4 regions of the Rossellomorea sp. NPDC077527 genome follow, and region 1 is predicted to be linked to each of the others. Evidence: riboswitches for the same ligand, from Rfam matches in the RefSeq annotation. Region 1 holds a riboswitch; each other region holds the start of a gene.
What was found. A riboswitch is a leader RNA that binds a small molecule or an ion and turns the genes downstream of it on or off. The one in region 1 is predicted to bind cyclic di-GMP.
Positions count from the first base shown of each region.

Region 2: it holds a riboswitch for cyclic di-GMP, as region 1 does, so the genes downstream of both, ACIGG7_RS17520 (dynamin family protein) here and ACIGG7_RS19500 (hypothetical protein) in region 1, are expected to answer to the same signal.
Region 3: it holds a riboswitch for cyclic di-GMP, as region 1 does, so the genes downstream of both, ACIGG7_RS04310 (methyl-accepting chemotaxis protein) here and ACIGG7_RS19500 (hypothetical protein) in region 1, are expected to answer to the same signal.
Region 4: it holds a riboswitch for cyclic di-GMP, as region 1 does, so the genes downstream of both, ACIGG7_RS17110 (hypothetical protein) here and ACIGG7_RS19500 (hypothetical protein) in region 1, are expected to answer to the same signal.

Region 1 is NZ_JBITVL010000006.1:95,017-98,157, reverse strand. It holds gene ftsX (permease-like cell division protein FtsX) at 1-325, shown strand, start outside; gene ACIGG7_RS19505 (murein hydrolase activator EnvC family protein) at 365-1,687, shown strand; cyclic di-GMP riboswitch class I at 1,832-1,919, shown strand; gene ACIGG7_RS19500 (hypothetical protein) at 2,046-2,282, shown strand; gene ACIGG7_RS19495 (class I SAM-dependent methyltransferase) at 2,529-3,107, shown strand; gene ACIGG7_RS19490 (hypothetical protein) at 3,123-3,141, shown strand, end outside.
Region 2 is NZ_JBITVL010000005.1:124,820-127,960, forward strand. It holds gene ACIGG7_RS17520 (dynamin family protein) at 1-1,774, opposite strand, end outside; cyclic di-GMP riboswitch class I at 1,891-1,973, opposite strand; gene ACIGG7_RS17525 (hypothetical protein) at 2,363-3,040, opposite strand.
Region 3 is NZ_JBITVL010000001.1:840,985-844,125, forward strand. It holds gene ACIGG7_RS04300 (TetR/AcrR family transcriptional regulator) at 1-551, opposite strand, end outside; gene ACIGG7_RS04305 (hypothetical protein) at 794-928, shown strand; cyclic di-GMP riboswitch class II at 1,091-1,175, shown strand; gene ACIGG7_RS04310 (methyl-accepting chemotaxis protein) at 1,272-2,192, shown strand; gene hflX (GTPase HflX) at 2,779-3,141, shown strand, end outside.
Region 4 is NZ_JBITVL010000005.1:3,507-6,647, reverse strand. It holds gene ACIGG7_RS17120 (DUF5658 family protein) at 110-433, shown strand; gene ACIGG7_RS17115 (DUF948 domain-containing protein) at 481-843, opposite strand; cyclic di-GMP riboswitch class I at 1,243-1,328, shown strand; gene ACIGG7_RS17110 (hypothetical protein) at 1,303-1,503, shown strand; gene ACIGG7_RS17105 (metallophosphoesterase family protein) at 1,643-3,141, opposite strand, start outside.

The DNA of each region.
Region 1 (3,141 bases):
TACAATCAAAATCACTATTGTTGCCAGAAGAAGGGAAATCGAGATAATGAAACTCGTGGGTGCAACCAACTGGTTTGTACGCTGGCCGTTTATATTAGAAGGCTTATGGCTGGGTGTTTTAGGTTCTATTATCCCGATCGCTCTTGTAACAACTGGTTATTATTATGCCTATGGATTTATTAAACCAAAACTACAAAACAATTTTATTCAGATATTAGATTTTACCCCCTTTATCTATCAAGTAAACGGATTAATTCTATTGATGGGTTGCCTCATCGGGGCCTGGGGAAGCTTTATGTCTGTACGTAAATTCTTAAAAGTGTAAAATTTGATAGGTTGATAGAAGCTGAAAGGAGCATGCCGCTTGAACAAGAAGTATTTTGTATCATTATCTATTGCAGCAGCATTAACAATCGGAAGTCTACCAACGTTAGCTACAACTGCTAGCGCTAACTCCTCCGTGGAGGACTTAAAGAAACAGCAGGGCGATGTTTCTTCTAAAAAAGAAGAGGTCAATGGCAAGATTGATGAGAAAAAATCACAAATTGATCAAAACATCAATAAACAAAAAGATATCCAAGCTCAAATCACTGAAATCAGTACGAAGTTAAAAGATACAGAAACAAAAATTGTGGAAAAGTCAAAAGAAATTGATGAAACCACTGCAGAAATTAATGAGCTAAAGAAAGATATCAAAGAACTAAAAGAAAAAATCAAAGAGCGAAACGAACTTTTAAAAGAACGTGCCCGTGCTATCCAGGAAAAGGGCGGATCTGCTAATTATTTAGATGTACTTCTTGGAGCGGAAAGCTTTGGTGACTTTATCAACCGTGTAACAGCAGTTAATACGATTGTCAACGCAGATAAAAAGATCATGGATGAGCAAAAACGAGATCAAGCTGAATTAGAAAAGAAGCAGGCTCAAGTAGAAAAGAAACTTGAATCACTTGAAAGTGCAAAAGCGAATCTTGAATCATTAAAACAGGACCTGAACAGCCAAAAAGCTAAAAAGGCTCAATTGTTTAAACAATTAGAAGCTCAACAAGCAACATTAAAAGTTGAAAAAGCCGATCTTGAAAAAGAATCGGAAGAACTTTCTCAAATGGAGCACCAGCTTGAAGGTGAAATCCAGGCAGAGCAAGCCCGTTTAGCAGAACTTGCCCGTCAGCGTGAAATCGAACGTAAACGTCAGGCAGAAGCTGAAGCAGCTAAGCGCGCAGAGGCTACATCAAGCAACAGTGGTGGCTCATCATCAACCCCAAGTACACCAGTAAGTTCAGGTGCTTGGACGGCTCCAGCTCATGGAACAATCACAACCAATTTTGGCTGGGATGTCTTAAATGGTGAAAGAAGATTCCACTACGGTACTGACATTGCGGCACGCGGAAGTGTTCCAATTTCTGCAGCTGCAGATGGATACGTCATTAAGAGCCACTACAGCTCAAGCTATGGTAATGTCGTATACATTACTCACTCTATCAACGGTCAAACGTTCACGACTGTATATGCTCACATGTCTTCATCATTAGTGAGCACAGGACAAGCCGTAAACAAAGGTGACCAAATTGGTTACATGGGTAATACAGGCTTCTCTTTCGGTCAGCATTTACACTTCGAGCTTCACAGAGGCACATGGAATGCATCTCATTCTAATGCTGTAGATCCACGTCAATATATTAACTTTTAAGTTTTGAAACCCCGTTCTCGAACAGAACGGGGTTTTTAAAATATCCTATATACCCACTATATTAGGAAGAAATCATCAGCATATTACGTTATACTGTTTTCATTTCATAATTCTTCTAGTATAATGACACTATATTTATATGATTTTCGAAAAAGGCAAACTAATTGAAAAATTAGGACGCAAAGCCACGGGTCTGCCATTTTATTAAAATAATGATCGCCGGGTTACCGAAATAATGGAAGCAATGAATACTGATTCGAGCATTATTCCAGTATGATTTAGCCTGCCTTTTGGTAGGTTATTTTTATCTTTAAGGCTCGTAATGGTATGAGTTGAACCTGCAAGAAGGATGATAGTATTGGAGTTAGCTAGTATAAAAAGACAATTAAGAAGTTTTTGCAGAAGAAATCGTACGGCACTAAAGTATACCCAGATCGGCCGGTATACTGCGGAAGAAGTCAGTGACATGTTACTCAAGTCTGTCGGTGCTGAAGAAGTTGAAAAGGTTTTACAGGATATTGAAATTATCAACCAGCGCGGCGGAGACAGTGTGAAATATTTCATGCTGATACTGGAAGGTATAAAAGCAGCATAAGATCTTTTCTTCATCGGAAATGGAATAGGAAAATTACATAAAAAATCGTCAATCTAGTTGAAAGGATCCTTCTCTACAAGAAGGGTCCTTTTTCATTAGATAAATTCAACTTTTAGACACACACTCCACCACCATTTCTGTAATAATTCAACTAAGGGGTACACTATGAGTAAATAACTTGATTGTAAGTTGGAGATTTAAGATTATAATACAATGTGGGGTATTTAATGGAACGGAGTATTTTCAATGACGGGACACTTATTTGAACATCACAAAGCTTCAAAACTTCTTGATCCCAAACGACAAGAACTTGTGCCGGTAGACAAAGTTTTAGAACTGCTACAATTAAACTCTGATGATATTGTTGCAGACCTGGGCTGTGGAAATGGCTATTTAACCCTTCCGATCGCTCGAAAGTTGGAAACAAAGGTACAGGCAGTGGATTTGCAGCAAGAGATGCTTGAGTATCTGAAACATCGTGCAACGGAAGAACAGATTGATAATATCGTTTATGTGAAATCATCACTTGAGTATCTTAGCTTCAACAAGAAAACGTTAGATAAGGTTGTATCTGCTTTCGTGCTACACGAAGTACCTGATTTGATTAAAGTCTTTCAAGATCTTCATGATATGTTGAAAGACGACGGGATCTGGCTGATCTTTGATTGGGAAGCGGTCGAATCAGAAATGGGGCCACCCCTGGATGAAAGGATTGCTTCTGAGAAGCTGGAACGTCAGCTCAATTCAGCGGGCTTCACGACAACGGTTGGGCATCTGGATCCATCGGTCTATTATATTGTCGTGAGAAAAAACGTTTGTCGTTGAAGGGAGTAGGGGTTGATGGCTGAAACATGGTACA
Region 2 (3,141 bases), on a different contig from region 1:
TCAGTTTCTTATTGGATTGTGTAAAGAAGTGCTCTGCTGAAACACGTGCATTTTCATCCCACTGACGCTCAAACTCCATCATCATGACAGGGATTTGACCACGGTAACGATCTTCCACCTGCGCCCTTACTTTAGCGATGATTCGTTGACGGTTTCCGCTTCCGAACAAGGAGTTTAATAATCCTCCTATACCGAGGAAGGCGATCGGGATCAGGATTGGAGCAAAGAAGAGTCCTGCTAAACCAATGGATCCAATGACATTGAGTCCAACAATACCTGCCCCTAGAGCAGCAATTCCTGTTTTCACTGAATCATCTCCCTCAGAAACAAACGCCGTGTCGTATGTCACTTGGTGATTTACCAGAGTAGTGGACTGTTCTTGTTTCGTTACAAGGACCGTTGACAATGTTTCTTCCATCTTGCCCCATTCCCTTACATATCTCTTTTGCGCTTGAGTAAGGGCATTTTGCAGAATTTCACGCTGTCTTTCACGTACGCTTGATTGAAGGGATGACTGTAACGGCGCTACTACCGACTCCATTCTTGATTGAATGGCATCCCCGTTTAAATCCCCATCATACGCTTGGATTGTGCGGACAGCAGAGGAAGCGATATTTTCAAGACCCAACTGAAGGATCCGGGAGATATCCTGTCTACCCTTTAAAATCATCGTTTCATAGGACTGCCTGATTTCATCGATACTTTGGCGGAAACGAGAAAGCTCCGGCTTCATTTTTGAAATATCCTCCTCGAGCTCTGTTGCTGTTTTATAAAGAGTTTGCCGCTCAATATGAATGCTCCGCTTCATTTCATTTGCCAAGCGGATTCCAGACGTGATCGGTTTTTCTATCTTCGCTTCAGCCCGTTCATCCATTAAAAAGCTTCCCAGCGCCTCCTCAAATTCAGCAAATCCAGTCTGTTCAAATGGAGGAACCTTTCCCTTCACTTCCTCACCCTGCTGAACGCGTCGTGCATTGAGGGCATTTTTAGAGGAAATCATATAAATTTTTGTATCGGGGAACTGCTCTGCTAGCGCTTCTTTGGCATGATCAAATACCTTCTTACGTTTCTCATCCGTACGCAAAACATCAGCGTGATTGATGACAAAGAACACACGCTGGATATCTTCTTTTAATATGAATTTAAGAAAGTTCATTTCAGATTCAGCCAAGATTTTCTTAGCGGACAAAACAAAAATGGCGGCGTCCGACTGCGGCATGAAATTCTGGGTGATTTTCACCCTTACTTCATCCACATCATTCGTTCCGGGGGTATCAATGATTTTCACGTTATTCTGCAGAACAGGCAGGGGGTATTCCACTTCAGCAAACTTGATTTTTTGTATATCCTCCAATTGTTTCTGGTACTTTTCTTCTGCTTCCACATTTCCTGCCAGCGGTTTTGTCGGAGCAGTGATTTGTTTGAATTCTTCTTCTGAAATGAGTTTTGGGGAGTTAGTTTCATCCCTATAAATCAGTTGATAGGATGGGATGTCATTATAAGTAATTTTATTGATGATCGTGGTCGTTGGTAGAGCAGAAGAAGGTAGAATCTTCTTTCCCAACATAGCATTAATGAACGTGGACTTCCCTCGTGAAAATTCCCCTACCACCACAACCTGGAATTGATCCTCGTTGAAATTCTTCATCACTTCCATGATGTCTTGTTCAAAATCCGTATTCGATAGAGTTTGATCTAATTCTTTGAGTTCCAGCAATTGCGATTTGATCTCCTCACATTTCCTCGTGTAAGACTCCATATTCAGGACATTCATATGAATCTCTCCTTTTTATTTGAAAGTTTCCCTGACTAAATTATTGAATGGTCCACCTTTTATTCAGACCAATATCTGCAAAATAAAAAGCCTCTGCAAAAAAACAGAGACACAAACCATGCAGCCAGGCGACCATAGCACACGCTTTAGGCCCTTTGCTTTGCGTCCTCGCCTTTCAACAAGTTTGCCAATAATTTCATATTTAGGTCTATCATACCATTGCTTTGGTTGGATTAGTAGGGGTTTTTTGGGAGTGGGGCGGTGCCAAGGGGACAGGTACACTGGCTTTTTCTGAGGAGCGAGCCATGGGGTCAGGTACCTTGGTACACGGATAATATCTCTCTTCATACCATATCTCTGTTTCTATCTATTTCAATAGTAATGATTATATTTATACCGTTGTTTAAAAGTAATGTTCTTTTTTAAACCAAAAACTCCTCACTGGACCAGTAAGGAGTTTTTCAAACAAGCTTTACATTTAATACTTTTCTAATTATCTCATCAGTAGTACATTCTTGACTTTATTCCACAGTCATTGAATCCAAGAGTTATTTTGGAAAGAGAGCCAAGGGACCTGTCCCCTTGGCTCTAACTCTCATATTCCCTCAAAGCTTCTACACTGTTAATTGATTCAAAAACTGATTCAGGAATTACATATTTATATTGATATTCTTTTTCTGAAGTATAAAGGAGAATGGTAGCTTTTATTTGTTTCAGGTCCATTTTTTCACTTTGGACGAAGTGGATGACGTTTTGTAATGTTTTTAAGGCTTCTTCTCTACTCTTTTTTTCATCATACTGTTGTTTGGATGATACGACTAACGTGGGGCTTCCTGGGATTTTTGACAGTCCTGGCAAACCATTTTCAAGATTAAATTGACCATTTTGGTTAAAGTAGATTTTTAGCTTCAACGAGCTGTCGTTCTTCAGAGTGGGGTCATCATTTACGGCTCTTTCAATTTGTTCTTTATAATATACATCAAGAAAGTCATCTCTATAAGGAGGACCCTGGACGTGAAAAGCGAGTTCCGGTTCCCCTTTAGGTGATGCAGTGACATCTCTGCCTACCATGCTTCTCACCTTTACCGTCACATCAAACTCGATTTGGTACTTTTCTTCTAAGTATGTCTCTACTTCTGCATTTGTTTTGATTTCTTGTAATTTGTCAGTTAACGGATATGAAAATAAGCCAACAATCGGCTTTATCATCATTATCAAAACAATTAAAAGGACGATGCCAACAATGACTCGAGGCTTAATTTCCATATGTGATTCCCCCTTAGCATACAACGCTTCATGTACAGTAATTTCCAATAAAGATTATACATGTGTTCTTGTATGTTGTTAAGGGGGAGGAGCCATGGGGA
Region 3 (3,141 bases), on a different contig from region 1:
CACATACTTTCTTCTACGTCATTAAGCATAGCGGCATCAGGCTTTAACTCGCCGATTCGTACCAATCGCTGCAGCTCGAGAAAGGCACCATATAAAATGGCGATTAAAGCTGTTGAAGGCAGATTTTTAATCTCCTTTTTCTCTTTACCCGAATCGAAGAAGCATTTAAAGATATTCAGAAGGCCTTTGAAACTTGCATGACTTTCTTCATTTAAAAAATGGGCACTGCTATGTGTTTTGATAAAGTAAAGGGCCTGACTCTGTTCCTTTGTAAACAGAATCATTGATCGGAACAGGTGATGGAATTGCTCACGGATCGACTGTTCATAAGGGAAATCCTTTTTCACCGTTTCTGTAAACAGCTCAACATATTCTTGAAATATCGTATTTCCAAGCACTTCTTTATTTTCGAAGTATCGATAGATTGTACCGGCTCCGACGCCGGCAGATGTGGCAATCATGGGAATTGTCGTAGCATCAAATCCCCTCTCTGCAAAAAGAACAAGGGAGCTCGCCACGATGCAGTCCCGCTTATTTAATGCCAATGACATACCATTTCAGCCTTTCATAACGTTAATACGGAATGAATATTCATTCCAGAATAGTGTATACCCATGTGAAATTTATCTCAATCACACGAAGTACCCATTGTTTGTGAAAGTTTTGTTAAGAAGGTATCTGCCCTTTTATTGTTTCCTATGATACTTGCCGGTCCAACTCTAGCAATTTTTCATAGAATAACTTTGTAAGAGAGCTCACTTACTAGAAGTTTTAATAGAAAGGGGGGATTCTAATGGCATTAGGTCTGATTACCTTTCTGATTGCTGCGTTGTTACTTGTCGCTTGGTTAGTAGTATCGATTTTGGCTCCGAATAGTAACCTGGTATCTGTTTTGAAAGAAGCAGTATGTGATAGATTAGGATGTTAATGTAAAATACAAGACCCCAGATTTTTGGGGTCTTTTTCTTTATTTGGTTAACGTAGTGAGGGACGGACCTCATTCCAGCAATAATAAAGTGAAGAATTTTTTCTAATATTACGAATATCTGTTGTTATATTAAGATAGAGCTAGTAGGATAGTCTTACAAATAGTAAAGTTGGAAGCTATGAGAATTCACTTTAAGATGGGCGCTGTTAGTGAATTGGAGCGAGTGGCGCAACCGGCCAGCACTTAAAATGGTGAGAGTCAGTGTTATGTATTTACTGATGTTTCTTTTATACATATTAGTCTCATCTTAACCAAAACTTTAATGAATGAGGACGTGTTGAACGTGATTAAAACGGAATTGAGAAAAAGTACTCAAGTCTTTGGGGAATCTGCCTTACTTGCAGCCATTGAAGATTCGCTGGCCATGATTGAATTCAATGCTGACGGTAGAGTCCTATGGGTGAACGGAAATTTTGCCAGGACGATGGAATATGGTGTGGAAGAAATGATTGGCATGCACCATGAAAAATTTTGTACACAGGAATTTTCTAAAAGCTTGGAATATAAACGATTGTGGCGGGATTTGAGAAGCGGAAAAAGCTTTCAGGAAAAAATTCAACGAGTCACAAAGACTGGTAGGCTTCTCAGTTTGGAAGCAACATACACGCCGGTTTATAACGAAGAAGGAAATCTTGAAGGTGTTGTTAAGGTTGCGACGGATATTACCGAACGGGAAACAACGATTGAAAAGGTAGCTTCTGAATTACAGAAGATGTCAGAAGAATTAAGTGAAAAAGCAGAGCAGGGTATAACAAGAAGTGAGGAAGCAGCCATAGCGACTGGAAAGCTGGTTTCTGACTCGAATGAGAATATGACAATACTTGAGTCACTTACATTGCAGGCAAATTCAATCGGAAACATTGTCAAAACGATTAGGGAAATTGCGACTCAGACAAATCTACTCGCGTTGAACGCGGCCATCGAGGCAGCCCGGGCAGGGGAACATGGGAGAGGGTTTAACGTCGTTGCAGGAGAAGTCAGAAAGCTTGCAACGAGGGTGCAGGATTCCATCCAGGAAGTGAACTCCCATATAGAAGGGATCACAGGAGAAATCAACAAAATCAATGAAGGAACAATCCGTTCACAGTCAGGCATAACAAATAACCAAACACTAAACGAGCAAGCAGTCCTGGCATTCAAAGAAATAGGAAGCGCAGCCCGTCGATTGGACTCACAAGCAAAAGACTTCAAAAACATTTTGTAAAGCTTGGTGAGGGACGGACCTCCAATTTTTCATCCTTCCGTTTGTGAATCAAATGGAAAACGTGAAGAATTGGAGCTTTTTTACTTTAGGACAGTAGTGTAGTGAGGGACGGACCTCCAATACCTATAATCCCACCATCTTAAACCGGTATGTGGAGGTCCGTCCCTCAAACCATATCTTCCCATCCATCTCGAGGTGTGGTATGATGGGTTTAACTTATGAGAAATGGAGGTTTTCCTTTTGATTTTAATCAGACTACGCATCCGCAATTTGAACGCTTAATTGAATAAGTTCAAAGGCTCTGCTTGTGTGCAGGGTAAATGGGATCGGTCTGACTATTTTTAAAGGAATTCTTCATTTGGCGTGCATGAAGAGAGGGGGGGTCTTCTTCCCCTTTAAGAATAGAATTGAATATCTACTGAATGGTGCTTTTTTGATGTCTTTGTACGAATCCAAATTCATCAGGGGAAAGTGCGGTCTTCTTCGTGCACCATCGGTATATTCAACATCCATTTACAAAAAGCACAGGCAGTGGCCTGTGCTTTTTTCTTGCACCCAAATATTTTAAATAGGAAGTGACTATGTAATGGAAGAAAGATTAAAAGCAATCGCCATAGGCGTTAATACAAAAGATAAAAACAATGACTTTGAGTATTCAATGCTTGAGTTGAAGGGGCTGGCAGAGGCCAGGCATATTGTTGTTACAGGAGAACTGACGCAAAACCTGCCTCGGCCCAATCATGTGCATTATATTGGAAAAGGTAAGATCGACGAACTGCTGCTATTGATTGAAGAGTGGGAAGCGGATGTACTGATCACGAATGATGAGCTCTCACCATCGCAGATACGCGTACTGGAAGAAAAGCTTGACGTTCGGGTCATGGACAGAACGATGCTGATTCTTGACATTTTTGCAGAACGGGCGAAAACCAGGGAAGCCCAGCTTCAA
Region 4 (3,141 bases), on a different contig from region 1:
TTAATTTTGAATGGATATTTCTTTATTGAGAACGATAAAAGATGTTATTATGAATATAATGCTCTGTTAGACAAAATCCACCATAAAAATGAATAGGAGAATTCACTAAATGAGATATCTGCTGCTGTATATCTTACTCCTCAACCTTTTAGACGCATTCCTGACAATGTATGGACTACATTATGGACATATAACGGAATCCAATCCTCTTATGAATACCCTCTATCACACTAATCCATGGCTGTTTCTACTCTTCAAAGGAGCTTTATCCGTTTTCCTGCTCATCCTTCTTTATCACCTCAACCCAGATAAACGATTTTCAAAAGCTTTACTACTTGTGTCCATTACGGCAGCCGTTTCCTATAGCTTCATTTGTCTGATGCATGGTTATTGGCTATGGGAGGTCACGGGCAGCAGGGCAGGACTGGCTTAAGCATAGACTAAAAGAAAAGAGGCCTTTTTCATCGAGGCCTCTTTTTATTATTTTAATTTAATTTGCACCGGCTTGCTTTCCTGAGTATGAATGGTTTTCGGTGTGCGATTTTGCGAAGCGGCCCTTTTTACAGAGCTTGTCACACTTTGGATCATGTCCCCAACATCATGTGCGGATTCGACCAATGGATCAACGGCTTTCATTTTCCCTTTGACATCAACAGAAATTTGGTTGGCGGTATGAATCAATTCTTCTGCTTCCTCTGTAATGCCATTTACGGCACTCCTCGTGTCAGCAAGTGTCTTCTTCGTCTCGTCGAGTGTGTTCATGACCCTTCGTAACGTCAAAATCAAATAAACGACAAGAATGGTAAATGCAACAGCTGCAATGGCAGCACTCCATTCAAGCATTGAAACCAACTCCCTTCTTTTACAATAAGTCTATGACGAGGAGGATTCAGACATTCCTTCTCAAGTTAGGTGACGGAAGGAATAAGTAACTGATAGTAGGCGGATTCATTCCATAGGGATCTGAATGCAGGACGCCTTATAATGAGGTAGGCTAAAAAACCTTTAAAGAGAAGGATGTGAACCATAAGAAAGTCTAACCGCCTAAGATGAAATCTTCTTGTGCTTGAATGAATGGACCAAGTCTAACGTGAAGTGAAAGGGGATAAATGTATTATTCTTTTAGGAATATATGGAACGTGGTGTTCGAAAGTATGGTAGACTTCAAAATGTAGTATAAATGGCATGTGTAAAAAGACTGTGTTTAGTTGCATGTGTTATGAAAAGAATCTTTCATAATTCGAACGATAAGGGCAAACCCATTGAAAAATGGTGACGCAAAACTATAGGGGCTAATGTCTAATGGACGATGCTTGCCAGTTTTCGAAATGGACTCCGGCGACTTATGAACGTGGAGGAGAGAATGATGAAGATATTTGGAATTCTATCAAAAATGAAACGAAAATGGCATTCTTTGAGAATTCATTACAACCGTGTCTTACTGCAAGATTGTTTAGACTGCCGGATCAAAAAGAAGTTGCAAAACAAAATATCTTATCATGAGATGAAATTAAATGATCTGTTTTAGTAAGGGGAATAGGTAGAAAAGGTCTGTTCTGGATTAAGTATTAAAAAAGCTGACAATCTGCTTTTATGAGATTGTCAGCTTATTAGAAAGCTTTATCTGATGTGAATCCCGATGCTATGGCATGATGACCTTGGATGCTGGACGTCCATCTGAATAAGTCAATAAGCCAATATTATTCTCTGTTTCAATGAGGGCAGAACCCTTTATAGGCTGATAACGAATGCTTTCCTTCCATATATAATCGGGGGATACGCTGTTTTCATGTTCTGCTTGCACAAGGTCAAACTCTTGATTACAGTAGCGGTAGAGTGTGCGATTGATCCTATCTCTGGCATTCAGGCTCACCATGAATTTTATAAGGGCTCCGGAAAATCCCGAGTAACTCATATTCTTTATCGGACTGCTTGTAAACTGATGGATTTTCAAGCTGCGTCCATCTGGAAAGGAAATATCAGATTGAACCGATGAAGCTGAATGAACATCACCGGATAAAATCATGCAGTCGCTTGGATTCCAAAGAGATACATGTTGAAGGAATGCGTTGAAGCCCATTCCGTTGTACTTCCAAGCTTCTAGATCAAAGTTGCTTTGCACAGGAAACCCAAGTGTACTTAAAGGAAGCATGTAGGTCTGCAGAAAGTTCTCTATTAAACCAATTCCATAAAGGGGGGAGGGAGATACAAGGATCAGGGGGTCACCTGAATTCCACCCGGATTCTTTCAGCTTGGCCCCTATCGTGTTCCACCCTTCTGAATTAAGTAGATTTGGTCCAAGTTGCCCCTCATCTATGCGCACCCCAACCTTTACCGGTTTTGGTTTATTGGCATAATCCCGCTGTGTTCTAGTATCAAGAAAAACGGCTTGTGGTGCAGTGGGGGCGGTGAATTGCCAAGAATCATAGTTCCATAGGGAATGGACCCAATTCTTGTGAGGGAGTGCCCCAAGGTGAAGAGAGTCAAAATAGGTTTGCATGATTTGGCCGAAATGGGTATAGGTATCAGGTTCATTACCCCATCCTTGGAAAAGCCAATAGGATGACAAACCATTACTGATGACATGTCTCCCTAATGGTGCATTCCAAACCCCTGCCTTCCACTCCTGTGTCAGGTTCCAATCATCAGTAATATCGTGATCATCAAATATCATATAGGTCGGTGTGTTCGCTAATAATCTTCTAACAGAGTATATTGCTTCCATTACATTAGCCAGGTCTTTCATCTGCTTTTGGTACCGGTCCTGAAGTTGTTTTCTTTCTTTTTTATGCTCATTGGAATCTTCATTCTTGAATGCAAAATAGATTTCATCCTGATCCAATGCTTCTTGAAAGGTTTTGAACAGGCCTTCTTCATGGGCGTGCTCCCATAATGAGGGACTCCAGGATAACAGGTACATGGCTGCATAATCACCAAACCTTAACAGATGATTGGCCGCATTTCTGGAAGTGAACCTGCAGAAGTGTTCCGAAATATATTGCCGGCCATTGATTTGTTGAAGTCTACTTCTGAAAATATCTTCTTTCAATCGAGGTTCAACTGAGCCTAGGTCTTCCTCTTGTCCCATCAGCTCATGACCAAGCTTTGTGATGATCTTGAATACGGGGTCTGCTACATCAT